Linked DNA regions of Myxosarcina sp. GI1. The protein of the gene in region 1 binds, or shares a complex with, the protein of each later gene. Links are inferred from orthologs where the notes say so. Each region holds a gene or a part of one and is shown in the gene's direction. Other genes may lie near its edges. The genes, in order: nuoB, KV40_RS10170 and nuoH.

Region 1 (10,704 bases):
TACATCGCTAGCACCAAAGTCTACAGTATTTTGAATAAACTGTTCTACTCCCGCACCACTACCAACAGATTGATAGGTTACTTGTACATTGGGATTTACTTTGTTGTATTCAGAAAACCAGCGTTGATATAAAGGTGCGGGAAAACTAGCACCAGCACCTGTTAGAGATGCAGAAACATCACTTCCTCCCGAAGAAGTTCCACCTTCTGATGAAGGCTCAGTAGGAGATTGACCGCCGCCACAGGAAGTAAGACTGACAGTAACGGCAATTAGAGGGGCAAACCATAGCTGTCGTTTGGAAAAAATTGCGGAAACCATATATTTTTGTCTTTCGTTCGTTATGTTTGTAATTTGAATTAAATTTTCGCGATTGACTAAAAAATGCTAATTCCTTCGCTGGGATAACCTTTTTGGTCGGTAGTCTTACTAATTTTTGAAGATCTTTACCAAAATAACTTTCGCTAGTTATCCACAAGTAAAAATTAGGTAAACAAAAGATTAACAACCTGCTAAAAAACTGTTTAGGGTGGACATTGTCCACCCTAATTTTTGTCTGTATGATATTTAGCTGAAATAAACCAGTAACGGCACTACTTTTAGAAGGAGAAAGTAGTACGAATTACGCCTACGTAAACTTCGTCAGCATCTTCATCGTGGTTGGGATTGAAGACTACATAAGCACCAGGAGTGATTAAGATATTGTCGTTAAGAGGGAATTTATAAAGTGCCTCAACGATGTAGGAAGTATCTATGTCTTCTGCAATGCCTGCTTCATCGGTAGTGAATTTGGGAGGTTGACCGCCAGCAAATGCTAACACGGCACCTTCTCTACCAAAGTCAAGAATAGAAACGTTAGCACCCCAAGTCCAGATATCTCCACTTGCGTCACCGCCTTCTAACTGTTCGGCATCGGCATAGCCACCAAAACCAGCAATGACAAAACGTTCGCCCAAACTATAGGTAACAGAACCACCAAACTTGTTAGCAGCAGTAGCTACCTCGCCAAATGGTTCGGCGGCAGCTCCGTTAACTGTACCTCCAGAGAGATCCACGCTATCACCAGTTTCGTAACTACGAATATAGGTCAAAGCTAAATCTAGATTCTCGATGGGAGAAAATTCAACTTGTCCACCTGCACTGAAAGAACCATTGTATAGACCTTCACCATCTGCAGGATCGTTGCCATTATCAGTTAGATACAAACCAGTTACGGTAATTCTATCGTCTAACAAACTAGCGCTAACGCCAGCACCAGCACCTTCAGTACCTCTAAGTACGAGAGGATTGCGGCGGTTAAAGCGAGACAAAGCACCAGTACCGCTACTTTCTAGAATGGGGTTGCCGACAGCAAGAATGTCATATAGATCGAGACTGTTAGCTCCAACCCAAACGTTCAGCCTTTCGCCTACCGGGAAGCGATAGTACAAATCGTCGAGGGCAATATTGTTACCACCACCAGCATCAAAACCAAGACGAGTTGAATCGGTACCAGTAACGTCGCTACGCAAAATATCGTCGAAGTTACCTGCTTCTAATCTAGTCCGCAAACGGTCTTCACCAAAGAAACTGGTATCGAAGTTCAAGCGGACGCGATCGCCGAAGGTAGTCTGCGAGTCAACCTCTTCACCAAAGGCTTGCTGAACAGAGAAAATTGCTTCTCCACTCAGTTTAGTAGTAGTAGAAAACTGATTGTCTTCTAAGAAAGCGGTACGGCTTTCGATATTATCAATACGACCGCCAAGAGTAGCTAGTTCTGCTTCAAACTCCTGAGCGAGACGATTCATCGTGTCTAAATCTTCTCTGGTAACGGCTTCAGAAGAAGCAATCAAACGCTCGATTTGATTTAAGCAGGAGTTTAAACCAGCAGCAAATTCATAACGGGTTAGAGCCTGACTGCCGCGATAGGTTTGATTGGGATAACCAGCAATACAGCCATAGCGGTCTACTAAGCTACGGAGAGCTTCATAAGCCCAGTCGGTAGGTGATACGTCGCGAAGCTGGTTGACGTTAGTTACCTGAGACTGGGAAGAAGTAGAGTTATTTTGGTAGCGATCGATCCGTTCTAAAGTTTCGTTTACCGAACTGTCGTTACCATTTTCGGGCAGTGCTTGAGCATTTGCCCCATTAGCAGTCAAAAGAGAAGCGGCAAATATTGCAGGAGCAACTTTCAAAGTTTGCCAAAATAATTTACTCATCTGTAATCCTCACACCTAAATTGGATTTCTATTTACAAAACAGTAGTTTTAGTTACCACGTAAATATATTGTCTATGCTTGACAATATATTCAATAATTTGCCTACTAAAATCGACCGATGGTCAGATTATTTTTTGGCATAAGTGGCTTGAAAAACAACTTTGTTTCGATCTCTAACCATAAGCGGTTAAATTACTATTTTCTGTGATTTAGATCGTCTTGACGTAAATTATCACAGAAGTTAAACCAGATAAATTGCCTTGCAGTTATCTGTATTCATCATCGATTTTAATTTAAAAAGCTAAACTGGCGGTAATGTCAAGTTTAAGCAAAGCTTAAACGTTGGTTAAACAGTTGCGATCGGCTTTGCCGCTGGCTGCGCTAACCGCGTTCTGTCGGTCAGATACCGCTCAATTTCTCTGGCCCGTAACTATATATGAAACTCGTTGACCGATATTGGTAGCATGGTCTGCCATTCGTTCCAAATGGCGTGCGATTAACGCTAAAAGTAAGAACGGCTCTACTACTCCTTGAATATCTTTTTGATATGCCAGAACTTCGTACAGGTTTTCATAGGCATCATCTACCGTATCGTCCAAATCTTTGACTCTTTTGCCTGCTGTAGCGTCGAGATCGGCAAGAGCCACCAAGCTAGTAGCTAGCATAAACTGAACGTGTTCGGACATTAGTTCGATTTCTTTTAAAGAATCGTGAGGCGGATACTTGACTAATTTTAAAGTCATTTCGCTGATGTCTTGAGCATAATCGCCAATTCTTTCTAGATCGCGCACCAACTGCATAAAGGCACTTAACAACCGCAGATCTTGAGCGACGGGTGCTTGTAGAGTCATTAAAGCAGCACAATCTAGCTCGATTTGACGATAGTAAGCATCTATGCGCTTTTCTAAATAAGTAATCTTTTTAGCAGCTTCTAAATGACGCTGAAACAGGCATTGGTGACTCAAGCGCAAGGACTCTTCTACTAAAGCTCCCATACGTAAAACGTCTTGCTGAACTCTTTTAAGAGAACGCTCTAGTTGATTGGAATCCGAACGATTAGCTTGAGGTAATGACACGGGTTGTTAAAATCCTACTATATAACATGATAGTTCTCCTCTGTTGATAACAAAAAAAGTTTAAGATTTTATTAGAAATAGTATTGTAAATTACTAAACCAACTAAATTTTTGCGGGTTTTTCAGTAGGCAGAGTAACTTGTAGCCAGGCACCTCCAATTTTAGGGTCATTTTTAGCACAGATTGAGCCGCCATGAGAACGAATAATTTGTTGAGCGATCGCTAGCCCCAAACCACTACCGTCTCCATTTGACTGAGTTTCGGGCAATCTGATTCTCAAGCGAGATTTGTCTCCTCGATAGAGTCGCTCAAAAATATAAGGTAGATCGGATTCTGAAAAACCTCTGCCAGAGTCAATTACGTCAATAGTTATTTGCTCTATGTCAGTTTTGGTAGCTGGTTGCAGAGTAACTCTAACAATAATTTCTGTTTGAGGAGGGGTGTGTTTGATAGCGTTATCTAATAGATTTAGCAAAACCTGAATCAGGCGCGAGCGATCGGCGGCAAGAGATATATTGGTAGTACCAAAATAAGTTAGAGCTACCTGTTTTTTGTTGGCAATCGGTTCTAAAATCTGCCAAACTGACAAAATTAGCTGATGTAAATCGAGGGTTTCGTATTTAAGAATGCGATGGGGTGCTGCTTCTAATTGAGTTAAGTCGAGCCATTGGCGAACTAGTTCGCTCAGACGATTAGTTTCGCGCAGCATTTGTTCTACCCAGCGTCGTTCGGGATTTTGTAATCTAGTCAGTAGATTTTCTGCTACTAGAGAAATTGAGGTTAGAGGCGTTCTAAGTTCGTGAGTCAGATCGGAAAAAGTGCGATCGCGCGACTGAGACAATTCTACTAACGGCTGGCGGTCGAGGAGAAAAACGCCTACCTGTTCGTTAGGTAAGGGAAAGCCAAAGCCCTGAAGGGCAATTGATTCGACAATTTTAGTTGAGGCAGCAGAGTCAGATGTTGCTTGAGTTTCTTCGTCGTTAGCACAACGGGTAAAGTAATAAGTCCATTTTTTTTCTTGAACTTGCTGTAGTTGACGAGTCTGTTCGATCAGGCGATCGAGATCGTACGAACGTACTAGCTCTAGCAACAGACGGATTCGGTCGGCTCGCCGATAGTCTATTTTTAGCAATTGTCGTGCCTGTAGATTGCAGCCTAAAAGTTGATTCTCGGCATCTACCTGGAGATAACCAACAGGTGCCCGTTCGATTAACTGCTGCCAGACTTCTCGTTCGCTTTCTAACTCTCTGCGTCGTAAATCCAGTTCGTTCAACCTGCGCCGCACCTGAGAAATTATCGGTAGGGCAACTGTAGGCTCATCATTTAAGGCAAAAGTAGCTAACAGCTTGCGCAGCTTCTGTTTGAATTTGTATTGCTGCCAAGTACAAAATGCAACTCCTAGTAATAGTCCCAAGCAAAACTCTACGGCAGCCATTAGTTTTTTTTAGTCCTTGTGTAACTTCGATTTGCTCTACGTTACTAATCATATTGACAACTAGACTAAAATTCTACTGAATAGCTTTTTATGATTGCCGCCTATACTAAATATTTATTTTAATTAAATATTAGATATTAACCAAAACGATATCCAAAACCGCGTACGGTTATAAGATATTCTGGCTGGCTCGGTTCTAATTCCAGCTTTTCGCGCAGCCAGCGAATATGAACGTCTACTGTTTTAGTATCTCCCAAAAAATCAGGTCCCCAAACCTGCTCGATTAACTGCTCTCGCGACCATACTCGGCGCGGATAACTCATAAATAGCTCCAATAGCCGAAATTCTTTAGGTGATAAATTGACTTCGGTGCCTCGAACTAATACCCGACACTCCTGGGGAAAGAGACTGATATCTCGATATTTTTGGACTGGAGTTGAGGATAAATTGCTGTATCTCTGGCGACGCAATAGCGCGCGACAACGAGCAACTAGTTCGCGCATACTAAAAGGTTTAGTTAAATAGTCATCTGCTCCTACTTCTAAACCTAAAACGCGGTCTGTTTCACTGCTTTTGGCACTGATTACCAAAATCGGGGTAATATCTCCTTGATAACGCAATAAACGGCAGATATCCAATCCGTTAACCTCGGGCAACATTAAATCGAGAATAATTAAATCGGTAGCTAGCTTAGTTTCAGAAGAGTCGGGATTTTGCAGCAAATTCAAAGCAGCACGTCCATCCCTAACCTTTTTAACTTCATAACCTTCTGCCTGTAGCGCGACCTCGATCATTTCTCCGATTAATTCTTCATCTTCTACTAATAAGATGCGGTTTTTCTGAGCTAATTCGGATTCAGAAGCAGCGCGTTCGAGTTCTAGAGATAGCATAAATAGATATTTTTAATTGTCCCTATGATTACATATACACTAAGATTGTCGATTGTAGATTAACTAAGCTGAAAAATTACTTATAATATACATACTCGACTCACCTCAATTATTTACTCGAACTTCGTCTTAGCAGACAAAAGAACATTCTAAAATTAGTAAAAGTTACAGTAGCTTGATATTTTGAATATAAATTTTTTGTACAGCTACTTTCTTGGTATTTATTTACTTTGTCAGACAACAAAGTTAGAACGATCGAATCGCGATCGCTTTTTAGATCGCGAGTTAATTTACTTCTCAATGTTTACAAATCGCTGAATTGATGCAAATTTATCTCGATCGCAGCGCGACTACCAAACCCCGTCCAGAGGCGATCGCGCTAGCGCAACAAGTTATGAGCCAACAATGGGGCAATCCTTCGAGTTTGCATGGGTGGGGGCAACAGGCAGCAACACGATTAGAAGCTGCTAGAATTCAGGTAGCTAGCTCGATCCACGCTGCACCCGAATCAATTGTTTTTACTTCTGGCGGAACCGAAGCAGACAATCTAGCCATTTTGGGGATAGTACGAAAATATCAAACACCCCAACACATTATTATTTCTAGCGTCGAACATTCGGCGATCGCCAAACCAGTAGAAATCTTAGAGCGGCAAGGTTGGCAGATAACCAGACTGCCCGTCAATTGTCAAGGTAGAGTAGAACCGTTAGATTTACAAGCCGCCATCCGTTCTAATACAGTTCTGGTTTCCATAATTTACGGACAGAGTGAAGTGGGAACGCTACAGCCAATCGATCGTTTAGCTCGAATTGCTCGCGCCAGGGGAATTCCTTTTCATACCGATGCGGTACAGGTAGCAGGCTGTTTGCCCATAAATGTAGAGCAGTTGGGAGTCGATTTGTTGTCTCTGTCGGGACATAAAATATATGGCATTAAAGGTGCGGGTGCGCTGTACGTTCGTTCTGGGATCGAGCTAGTACCGCTTTTAAGTGGAGGCGGTCAAGAATTAGAACTGCGGTCGGGAACTCAGGCAGTACCCGCGATCGCCGCTCTGGGCATCGCTGCCGAACTGGCTGCTGCGGAAATGAGTGCAGAAGTACCCAGATTGATGGCGTTACGCGATCGCCTATTCGATCGCCTAGCCGATTGTACTTGTTTGATACCTACGGGAGATCGCCTGTATCGTCTTCCCCATCACGTCAGTTTTGTTTTGAGCGATCGCTTGGCAGCTAGTGATGTAACTGGTAAAACTATAGTGCGACAGCTAAATCTGGCAGGAATTGGCATCAGTGCTGGTGCTGCCTGTCATAGCGGAAAATTAAATCCCAGTCCCATTTTGTTGGCAATGGGCTATAGCGAAGCAACCGCCAAACGAGGAATTCGTTTGACAATCGATCGCGAAACTACTACAGCCGATATTGACTGGACAGCAATGGTACTCAAGCAGATCTTGAGTCGTTTAATGCCATTAGTATGTTGTTAAACTCACACTTAAAAGGAGTTTTTCTTTTCATCTCTGACCTACTCTCTACTAGAATAAAGAAAAGTAAAGAGATATCATACAAATCGAACACCATCGGCTAAGGAGTAAGAGATAAAAATTGTTTGTTCTCAATGGTTATGAATATTTTTTAGTTTTTTTGCTGCTGTGTAGTGCGGTGCCAGCTTTGGCTCTAACTGCGTCGGCAGTTCTAAGACCAAAAGGCGGTGGTCCCGAAAGACGCACTACCTATGAATCTGGTATGGAACCTGTAGGGGGTGCCTGGATACAGTTTAATATCCGCTACTATATGTTTGCCTTAGTTTTTGTAGTTTTTGATGTAGAAACAGTATTTTTATACCCTTGGGCAGTGGCTTTTAGCCGTTTGGGATTATTAGCATTTGTCGAAGCCTTAATTTTTATTGCTATTTTAGTTGTGGCTTTGGTGTATGCGTGGAGAAAAGGAGCTTTGGAGTGGTCATGACTTCCAATTTATTCGAGCAAGAACAAAAAGAAAAAATTATTAATCCCGTTAGTCCGACTAAAGTTACGCAAGACTTATCGGAAAACATTATTCTCACTACAGTAGATGACCTATATAACTGGGCAAAACTTTCGAGTTTGTGGCCCATGATGTATGGTACTGCTTGCTGCTTTATCGAATTTGCGGCTCTTATCGGTTCGAGATTTGATTTTGATCGCTTTGGTTTGATACCTCGTGCTAGTCCCCGTCAAGCCGATTTAATTATTACTGCGGGTACGATTACCATGAAAATGGCACCTGCGGTAGTACGACTTTATGAAGAAATGGCAGATCCCAAGTACGTTATTGCTATGGGTGCCTGCACTATTACTGGAGGTATGTTTAGTAGCGACTCTACTACAGCAGTAAGAGGAGTAGACAAACTAATTCCCGTTGACGTTTACATTCCTGGTTGTCCACCTCGCCCCGAAGCTATATTTGATGCCATTATTAAGCTACGAAGAAAAGTTTCTAATGAGTCTCTTCAAGAGAGGGCAGCCGCTCTAGAGCAAACTCATCGCTATTACAGTACCGCTCACAACATGAAATTGGTTAGATCGGATTACGACGGTAAGTATTTGCAATCACAAACGCGCCAAGCACCGCCTAAAGAGCTGGCAGAAGCAATGGGAATGCCATTACCAGATACCTTAGAAGAAGCTAAAGAGGAGATAGAGCGTGGCTGAAGAAGAAAAAAACAATAACTCTGAAGAAAATAATTCTGAAGAAAATGCCGAAGCTACTGACATAGTTGAAGCTGGTGAAACTTCTAAGTGGTTGAGCGAAAACGGTTTTGATAACAAACCATTACCTGTAGATGTTAGCGGTGTAGAGTTAATCGAAGTAGAAGCTGAGTTTTTACTTCCCATTGCTACCGCACTATATGCCTACGGCTTTAACTATCTTCAGTGTCAGGGAGCATACGATCTCGGTCCAGGGAAAGAACTGGTTAGCTTTTATCATTTGATTGAAGTTAGCGATGATGCCGAACGCCCGAAAGAAGTAAGACTTAAAGTACTTTTGCCTAGAGATAATCCTAAAGTTCCTTCGGTATATTGGATTTGGAAAGCGGCTGACTGGCAGGAGCGAGAAAGCTACGATATGTATGGGATTGTTTACGAAGGGCATCCCAATCTCAAGCGTATATTAATGAATGAAGATTGGGAAGGTTGGCCCTTACGGAAAGACTATATCTCTCCTGATTTTTACGAATTACAAGACGCTTATTAAAGTCGAATTTTGTTCTTTAACGATTAAATCCTCCCAAATTCGGGAGGATTTTTATTTTAGGCAGCTTTAGAGCAAATAGCCTATATTAATTCTTACTGTTGCCTTTTTATTTAGTAACTTTTTCTTCCTGAAATATTTCTCTCACAGACTGCCATAGTTCTTTTAATAGCTGCTTGAGCTGCCGTTCTTTGCGCGCCGCTGCACCGCCTGTTTCTCCTAATTTTTGCTCGAACTTATCTCTGCGCTGCTTGACTTTGTCGGTAAATAATTCGGGATCTTCTTTAGCTTTTTCGTACCAGGTTTTTGCTTCTTCCAGGTATTTATTGACTTCTTCATAACGCTCCCCATAACGGCTCGATAGGTTAGCCTGTAAAACTGCTAATTGAGCTTTTAGTTGAGCATAGCGTTTTTGTAGTAAAGAAAATTCTTCGCTATCTCTAACGGTGACAACGGCTTCAGCGATCGCCTGAGTAACTTTATCGGATGTAGTATCGTTTTGAGTTTCGACTTCTGTTAGCGCGCCATCAATTTCCTGTTGCAGTTCGTCTTCTTCAGTTGTGACTTGCGCCTGTAAAGTTTGAATTTCTTCTTGAGTTTCAACAATTGCCTTGCGTCTGGCTTCGCTGGCACCGTCAATGGCACCTTCAATTGATGCGGCTAATTCTTCTTTAATTTCGCCAGCTTTTTCCTGGAAAGTTTCCGTAACCGCCGCGATCGCTTCACGAATTAAAGTGGCAATTTCCACTCTACCTTCTTTTACTTCGGTTACGGCTTCAGAAACTGCTTCTCTGACAATTTCGCGAATTCTTTCTGTTTTTAATTCTCCTGTTTGACGAGCCTGTTTGAGCTTGGTAACGATCTGTTCTTTTTTTGATTCAGACATAATTGTTAAATTTGATTGTTAGGGTTAGTTTGAAGACTTCACATGATTGAATGTTGCCTGAAAAAATATTTGGAAGTAAGTAAAAACTAAAAACTAAGTTGAAAAACATACCCAACTATAAAACTCATTCTTAACAGGGCAACATCGTTATATATCTAAACTATCTTTACTGGTTTTAAATTGACATCGCTCTGGAGGTTGAATATTACTTTTATAAGTTTCAATCGCCTATTATCTAATTAAAAAATATCTAATTCTCAACTTCAAACTCATTAGGTTTAATAGAATAAATATGTTTGTAAAAATATTTTATTGATAATGCCAGAAGGTCCAGAAGTAAAGCTAGAGGCAGATAAAATTAGCGACGCGATCGCCTCAGTTCCTGTAGAAACGATTTTTTTTGCATTTGAACATCTCAAACCTTATGAAGCTAAGTTTGCAGGCTGTTTGGTAATAAAAGTAGCAGCTAAAGGCAAAGCTTTGTTAATTCACTTCGACAATCAACTAGCAATTTACAGTCACAATCAGCTTTATGGTAAATGGATGATTCGTCAGGCACATGATTATCCCCAAACCAATCGTCAATTGCGTTTGGCAATTCACAATTTGAAAAAATCGGCTCTACTTTACAGCGCGTCGGATATTGAAGTATTAGATAAAAAAGCGATCGCCACCCATCCGTTTCTCAGTCGCCTCGGATTAGATGTATTAAATGACAGGACAACTTCAGCAGCAGTTGTAGCCAGATTACAAGATAAACGCTTTCTAAAACGTCGTCTTACCGCTTTACTTCTCGACCAGCATTTTTTAGCAGGTGTGGGAAATTATCTCCGCAGCGAAATTTTGTTTGTGGCGCGCGTCCATCCTACTCTGCGACCAATTGACTGTAGCGAACGGCAACTACAGCAGTTGAGCCTAGCGGCGATCGCTATTCCCCAGCAGTCTTATCAAACTAAAGGAATTACCAATGATATCGAACTAGCTGCCAAACTA
Region 2 (2,798 bases), on another replicon or contig:
GCTGATCGACAAAAGGAGGAACGACTATAAAAATAAAACCAGCAAAAATCAGTATTAGCAAAGCTAAAGATACAACAATCGCTATCCCTCTTTTTTTTATTCCCAGTCTCATCAAGAAATGAACTAAGTAATTAATTGCCGTCGCCAAAGCTACTGCTGCAAAAGCTAGCAGCACGATAAAGCGTATTTGCCACAGAATATAGATAGCGATTAATAGCGCGATCGTGCCTACCAGATTACTGAAACGCAAAATGCCACCTGCTTTGATGTAATAAAAATTAAGTGCGATTTAAATAATAATTTAACTATTAGCAAAAATATTTTAGTTTGAAATAAAATCGACTTTATAGACTCTACCATTGAATTATTTGGTTATTAACTAGCTGAGGTATGAGTATTTTTAATAAAAATAGATTGCGATCGCATACCTGATGTCAAGCTAATTTCTTTAAGAAGTTTCGCTCGATAACCAAAATATTTTTTTAACCAAAGACTATAAATTTAATTATTTACAGTTTAATCGAGCTACTTTTAAAATGAACGATCTTTGGACATAGTACATATAGCTGTTATTTATTGGCAATTACCAGTGATCGCCTGAAAAGCATTATAATCGCCATTGGAATAAATCCTTTATTTGTAAGGGAAGAAACTCGATAAGATATATTAAAGCAGCATTTCATATTGAGGCAAGATCGCATATTTTATGGCACAGATACAAACCAGAACCGAACCTATGGTTCTCAACATGGGACCGCATCATCCCTCTATGCACGGGGTATTGCGGTTAGTTGTCACCTTGGATGGTGAAGATGTTGTCGATTGCGAACCCGTAATTGGCTATTTGCACCGAGGCATGGAAAAAATCGCCGAAAATCGTACTAATGTTATGTACGTTCCTTACGTCAGTCGTTGGGACTATGCTGAAGGTATGTTTAACGAAGCGATTACCGTCAACGCACCAGAAAAGCTGGCTGGTATAGAAGTACCAAAACGCGCTCAGTATATTCGGGTAATTATGCTGGAACTAAACCGCATCGCCAACCATTTACTCTGGTTGGGACCATTTATGGCGGACATAGGCGCGCAAACTCCCTTTTTCTACATCTTCCGCGAACGGGAAATGATCTACGACCTGTGGGAAGCGGCTTCGGGACAGCGACTAATCAATAACAACTACTTTCGCGTTGGGGGAGTGGCGGTAGACTTACCTTATGGCTGGATAGACAAATGCCATGATTTTTGTGATTATTTCGATCCTGTAATAGACGAATACGAAAAGCTGATTACTAACAATCCTATTTTTCGCCGCCGTGTAGAAGGTATAGGTACGATTAGTCGAGAAGAAGCGATTAACTGGGGTCTTTCGGGACCGATGTTGCGTGCTTCTGGGGTCAAGTGGGACTTACGCAAAGTAGATCGTTACGAATGCTATGACGACTTCGACTGGGAAGTACACTGGGAAACTGGTGGCGATTGTTTGGCTCGTTATTTGGTTAGAATTAGAGAAATGCGCGAATCACTCAAAATTATTCGCCAAGCACTAGATGGAATTCCTGGCGGTCCGTTTGAAAATCTCGAAGCCAGACAAATGGCGGAGGGTAAAAAATCTAAATGGAACGATTTTGAGTACCAATACATTGCTAAGCGAGTCGCACCCACGTTTAAAATTCCTGAAGGCGAACATTACGTTCGCTGCGAAAGCGGTAAAGGGGAACTAGGTATTTTTATTGTCGGTAACGATAATGTTTTCCCCTGGCGATGGAAGATTCGTTCTGCTGACTTTAATAATTTGCAAATTCTACCCTATTTGTTAAAAGGCGTTAAATTAGCAGATATTATGCCCATATTAGGCAGCATCGATATCATTATGGGTTCGGTAGATCGTTAACAGCGATAATAATTTAATTATCTTAAATTTCCCTATCTCAAACTTGCGAGATAGGGTTGTTTTATTTTGCTAATTCTACTTAAAGAGAGTTGACAGTTACGATAAAGTCATAATTAAGTAAATATTTACAAGCGATCGAGCGATTTATGGCATCTGATAAGCAAGCAAAAGAAAATATTATTACCGATTACCGCGATATAAATCGAGCAAAGCTTTCACCGATGTATCATCACTATGTCGAAGTGAAAGAACAGTATCCTAATGCGCTGTTGCTCTATCGGGTGGGTGATTTTTTTGAGTGCTTTTTTCAAGATGCAGTAACTATTTCTAGAGAACTAGAGTTAATTCAAACTAGCAAGGAAGCGGGTAAAGAAATTGGGCGCGTAGCGATGACGGGCGTACCCCATCATGCCCTAGAACGATACAGCACTATGTTAGTGGAAAAAGGTTTTGCCGTAGCAATTTGCGATCAGGTAGAAGATGCTAAAGAAGCAATGGCAGAACGACGCATGGTGCGCAGGGAGATTCAAAAATTACTCACTCCAGGTACCTTGACCGATGACGGTATGCTGCAAGCTCGACGTAATAATTTTTTAGCGGCAGTAGTTATGGCAGGAGAACACTGGGGCTTGGCTTATGCCGATATTTCTACAGGCGAATTTTTAACTACCCAAGGAAGCGATTTAGCCAATCTGACTTTAGAACTCCTGCGACTGCAACCGTCAGAAATTTTAATTCCTACTAATGCTCCAGACATAAGTGGTTTATTGCGTCCTGGAGAAAAGACCGAACACTTAGCCGACTGTCTACCCGAACAGTTTTGTTATTCGTTGCGATCGCAAAAATCGTTTACCTTAGTAGAAGCAACCCAGAGATTGAAAGATACTTTTAAAGTTAGTTCTCTAGA
Region 3 (3,936 bases), on another replicon or contig:
ATGCTGTTAAACTAGGAGTAGCGAGAGCTTTGTGCCAGCAAGATCCCAACAATCGCCAGCCCCTAAAAACAGAAGGCTATCTCACTCGCGATCCTCGCTGTAAAGAGCGCAAAAAATACGGTTTGCATAAGGCTCGTAAAGCTCCACAATTCTCCAAACGATAGATCTTATTTAGATAAAATTAACAACCGCAGTCTAATATAAAGAAAAAATATGCCTAAACCAGATATTCATCCCACATGGTACCCCGATGCCAAAGTCATTTGTAACGGCGAAGTTGTAATGACGGTAGGTTCGACTCAACCCGAAATTCATGTTGATGTTTGGTCGGGAAACCATCCCTATTATACGGGTACGCAGAAAATTATCGATACAGAAGGGAGAGTCGATCGCTTTTTACGTAAATATGGCATGCTTGACTCTAGCAACGATTCTGATTCTGATAACAAAGACAATAAAAAATAGCAGTTAGTTTAATGTGTTAACCCAGCAGTTAGTTTTTTGACTGCTGGGTTTGTTTTATTTTATTTGCCTCATAAATATAAGGAGTTCAGGTTATGGCAGAAGCCTATTTGTTAGAAAAACTCAAATCTGTAGAACAAACTTTTAAAGAATTGACTCATCGTTTGGCAGATCCCGATATTGCCACCAATCCTGACGAACTGCAAAAAATAGCTAAAGCTCGCTCTTCATTAGAAGAAACTGTCAACACATACCGCGAGTGGCAACAGGCTACAGAAGAGCTAGCAGGAGCCAAAGAAATCTATCGCGAAGCTGGCGATCCTGAAATGAAGGAGATGGCAAGTTTAGAAATGGAAGAATTAGAAGCCAAGTTAGAGAAACTTGAAGAGCGACTAAAAATTTTACTACTACCACGCGATCCTAACGACGATAAAAATATTATGTTGGAAATCCGCGCTGGAACTGGTGGAGACGAAGCCAGTATTTGGGCAGGAGATTTAGTAAGAATGTACTCGCGTTACGCCGAGACTCAAAGTTGGCAGGTCAGGCTATTGAGCGAATCTCTAGCCGATATGGGTGGTTTTAAAGAGGCAATTTTAGAAATTCAAGGAGATTCGGTTTACAGCAAGCTCAAGTTTGAAGCTGGAGTGCATCGAGTGCAGCGAGTTCCCACAACCGAAGCTGGCGGAAGAGTTCACACTTCGACGGCAACTGTAGCAGTGATGCCAGAAGTAGACGATGTGGAGATCGAAATCGATCCCAATGATATTGAGATGAAAACGGCCCGTTCTGGTGGTGCGGGCGGTCAAAACGTCAATAAGGTAGAAACCGCAGTAGATTTAATGCACAAGCCGACGGGAATTAGAATTTTTTGTACTGAAGAGCGATCGCAACTACAAAACCGCGAACGGGCAATGCAAATTTTACGTGCCAAACTCTACGAAATGAAGCTCGCCGAACAACAGCAAGAAGTCAGGGGTATGCGGCGATCGCAAGTAGGAACGGGAGCGCGATCGGAAAAAATTCGCACCTACAACTATAAAGATAATCGTATTACCGATCATCGTCTGGGACAAAACTTTACTTTAGCCAACTCTCTAGAAGGCGATATCGAAACTCTGATTCAATCTTGTATCTCGCAAGACCAACAGGAAAGACTAGCCGAACTTGCTAATTCACCCGACACAGCAGAAGCCCTGACTTAACAAAGTAGTAAAATACCAATCGGCGTGATTGCCATTCAAATACTTCTAGAGACAATTGCATCTAAGATTAAATAAGTAGAAAATACTAACGCATATTGTCAGATTAACCAACAGACAGCGATATAATACCGATCGTGGAGCAGTGTAAAAAAAAATTTACAAATATCTAGCTGCATTGAATAACGCAATTACCCAACAGATTTAAAAACAATGAACTCAGGAATCGACCTACAAGAAAGTTTTATCCAAACTCTACGAGAATTTGGACTTTCTGCTGGTTTGGCTAAAACGATTTGGCTACCCCTACCAATGATTTTGATGATTATTGGGGCGACGGTTGGGGTTTTGGTAGTAGTTTGGCTCGAGAGAAAAATTTCTGCCGCCGCCCAACAGCGCATCGGTCCAGAATATACAGGTCCATTAGGTGTATTACAGCCAGTAGCAGATGGGATCAAACTAGTTTTTAAAGAAGATGTTACTCCTGCCAGATCCGATCCCTGGCTATTTACTCTCGGTCCTGTGCTAGTAGTAGTGCCAGTATTTTTGTCCTATCTCATCGTGCCTTTCGGACAAAATTTAGTAATTACCGATCTTAATGTCGGTATTTTTATCTGGATTTCTCTATCTAGTATTGCTCCTATTGGTTTGCTGATGGCTGGCTATGCTTCCAATAATAAATATTCCCTGTTGGGTGGTTTGAGAGCGGCAGCCCAATCAATTAGTTATGAAATTCCTCTAGCTCTTTCGGTACTGGCGATCGCTATGATGTCTAATAGTCTTAGTACCGTCGATATCGTCGAACAACAGTCAGGCTACGGTATTTTGGGCTGGAACGTCTGGCGACAACCTGTAGGCTTTATTATCTTTTGGATTGCCGCCTTAGCCGAATGCGAACGTCTTCCTTTTGACTTGCCAGAAGCAGAAGAAGAATTAGTTGCTGGTTATCAAACCGAATACACGGGCATGAAGTTCGCCTTGTTTTATCTCGGTTCTTACGTCAACTTAGTATTATCAGCATTAGTTTTTGCCGTTCTCTATCTCGGTGGTTGGGAATTTATCGTTCCCTTGAGTAATTTAGCCGATTGGTTGGGTGTTAGTGAAACTACTCCTTGGTTGCAAGTTCTAACTGCTTCTTTAGGTATTTTAATGACCCTAATCAAAGCTTATTTTCTAGTATTTATTGCTATTTTATTGCGTTGGACTGTACCCAGGGTGCGTATCGATCAATTACTCAATCTCGGTTGGAAATTTTTACTACCAGTTTCACTTGCCAATCTGTTAATTACTGCCGCTCTCAAATTAACTTTTCCCATTGCCTTTGGTGGTTAAATCCCATTTTTGTAGATTACCCACTTGACAAAATTCAAAATTATTATGTTTAACATTCTCAAACAAGTTCGAGATTACGCCCAAGAAAGTTGGCAAGCAGCAAAATATATCGGACAAGGGCTATCTGTTACCTTCGACCACATGCAGCGTCGTCCCGTTACCGTTCAATATCCTTACGAAAAACTTATCCCTTCCGAACGCTATCGCGGTAGAATTCATTTTGAATTTGATAAATGTATCGCTTGCGAAGTTTGCGTACGTGTCTGTCCGATTAACTTACCTGTAGTTGATTGGGAATTTAACAAACAGGCAAAGAAAAAAAATCTCAAACACTACAGTATCGACTTTGGGGTTTGCATTTTCTGTGGTAACTGCGTAGAGTACTGCCCGACAAACTGCCTCTCAATGACGGAAGAGTACGAAATGGCTGCTTACGATCGCCACGAACTTAATTACGATAATGTAGCATTAGGACGTTTGCCCTATAAGGTCACTCAAGATCCGATGGTTACTCCTTTACGGGAACTGGCTTACCTTCCTAAAGGCATAATCGAACCCCATCAATTACCTGCTGGTTCACAACGGGCTGGCAGACGACCTGAAGATATTCAGCAAGAAATTGAAGCTGCCAAACCAAAAGAAAAAGAAACAGCAGAAGCAAAAGGCGAGTAAACAAAAAAGATCGAGAATAAAACATGAGATTGCGCTCGTTTAGTCCTCGTGTTTGGCTCGATCGCTACAAACTCGCCGTATCAAGCGAAAAACTACAAACAAACAAAGGAGAACAAGCGTGAATTTAGCCGAAGGAGTTCAAATAGTTTCTTTTGGTATTTTAGCCGTGATGATGTTGGGTGCAGCTTTAGGAGTAGTCTTATTGTCTAATATCGTTCACTCAGCTTTTTTACTGGCAGGGGTTTTTCTCAGCATTTCTGGTTTTTAC

Evidence for each region.
Region 2: the proteins of nuoB (region 1) and KV40_RS10170 are in contact, whole or in part, in a cryo-EM structure (PDB 6KHJ), measured with the Thermosynechococcus vestitus proteins. The link is inferred for Myxosarcina sp. GI1 from one-to-one orthologs. Residues at the interface, in WP_011056552.1 of Thermosynechococcus vestitus: Leu46, Met47, Tyr48, Thr50, Ala51, Cys52, Phe54, Ile55, Glu56, Ala58, Ala59, Ile61, Gly62, Ser63, Arg64, Phe65, Asn76, Pro78, Thr89, Thr91, Lys93, Met94, Ala97, Leu101, Met123, Phe124, Ser126, Asp127, Ser128, Tyr129; in WP_011057128.1 of Thermosynechococcus vestitus: Pro17, His18, His19, Pro20, Ser21, Met22, Val25, Arg27, Met29, Thr31, Ile38, Asp39, Cys40, Glu41, Pro42, Val43, Ile44, Gly45, Tyr46, Leu47, His48, Arg49, Gly50, Met51, Lys53, Ile54, Asn57, Arg58, Pro65, Tyr66.
Region 3: the proteins of nuoB (region 1) and nuoH are in contact, whole or in part, in a crystal structure (PDB 6Y11), measured with the Thermus thermophilus proteins. The link is inferred for Myxosarcina sp. GI1 from one-to-one orthologs. Residues at the interface, in WP_096411117.1 of Thermus thermophilus: Arg16, Glu17, Gly18, Leu24, Leu27, Val28, Trp30, Gly31, Arg32, Asn34, Ser35, Trp37, Thr54, Asp55, Ala56, Asp59, Ala61, Arg62, Phe63, Gly64, Glu66, Val67, Phe68, Arg69, Ala70, Ser71, Arg73, Gln74, Ala75, Asp76; in WP_096411122.1 of Thermus thermophilus: Arg36, Val44, Arg45, Met46, Gly47, Pro48, Asn49, Arg50, Val51, Leu57, Gln58, Ala61, Asp62, Ile64, Lys65, Ile67, Phe68, Lys69, Glu70, Ile72, Val74, Glu223, Ala224, Glu225, His233, Thr234, Glu235, Tyr236, Ser237, Trp241.

The regions. Positions count from the first base shown.
Region 1 is NZ_JRFE01000016.1:251,401-262,104, reverse strand. Bases 6,595-9,419 are described here. They hold nuoB (NADH-quinone oxidoreductase subunit NuoB), read left to right. Parts: upstream 6,595-7,555; coding sequence 7,556-8,284; downstream 8,285-9,419. Other genes in these bases: KV40_RS12765 (hypothetical protein), read right to left, coding at 8,935-9,419; KV40_RS12770 (NAD(P)H-quinone oxidoreductase subunit J), read left to right, coding at 8,277-8,828; ndhC (photosynthetic/respiratory NAD(P)H-quinone oxidoreductase subunit C), read left to right, coding at 7,197-7,559; KV40_RS12785 (cysteine desulfurase family protein), read left to right, coding at 6,595-7,078. Outside these bases: phosphate ABC transporter substrate-binding protein PstS, read right to left, coding at 1-318; KV40_RS12810 (iron uptake porin), read right to left, coding at 597-2,195; phosphate signaling complex protein PhoU, read right to left, coding at 2,606-3,271; KV40_RS12800 (cell wall metabolism sensor histidine kinase WalK), read right to left, coding at 3,374-4,705; KV40_RS12795 (response regulator transcription factor), read right to left, coding at 4,843-5,595; more of KV40_RS12785, read left to right, coding at 5,918-6,594; more of KV40_RS12765, read right to left, coding at 9,420-9,711; nei (endonuclease VIII), read left to right, coding at 10,030-10,704. UniProt on the Escherichia coli protein: NDH-1 shuttles electrons from NADH, via FMN and iron-sulfur (Fe-S) centers, to quinones in the respiratory chain. The immediate electron acceptor for the enzyme in this species is ubiquinone.
Region 2 is NZ_JRFE01000014.1:731,989-734,786, forward strand. It holds KV40_RS10170 (NAD(P)H-quinone oxidoreductase subunit H), read left to right. Parts: upstream 1-706; coding sequence 707-1,891; downstream 1,892-2,798. Other genes in the region: KV40_RS10165 (AI-2E family transporter), read right to left, coding at 1-250; mutS (DNA mismatch repair protein MutS), read left to right, coding at 2,038-2,798.
Region 3 is NZ_JRFE01000025.1:21,968-25,903, reverse strand. The notes cover bases 1,048-3,936. They hold nuoH (NADH-quinone oxidoreductase subunit NuoH), read left to right. Parts: upstream 1,048-1,877; coding sequence 1,878-2,996; downstream 2,997-3,936. Other genes in these bases: KV40_RS19545 (NADH-quinone oxidoreductase subunit J), read left to right, coding at 3,787-3,936; ndhI (NAD(P)H-quinone oxidoreductase subunit I), read left to right, coding at 3,042-3,668; prfA (peptide chain release factor 1), read left to right, coding at 1,048-1,667. Outside these bases: rpsI (30S ribosomal protein S9), read left to right, coding at 1-164; rpmE (50S ribosomal protein L31), read left to right, coding at 214-465; more of prfA, read left to right, coding at 558-1,047. UniProt on the Escherichia coli protein: NDH-1 shuttles electrons from NADH, via FMN and iron-sulfur (Fe-S) centers, to quinones in the respiratory chain. The immediate electron acceptor for the enzyme in this species is believed to be ubiquinone.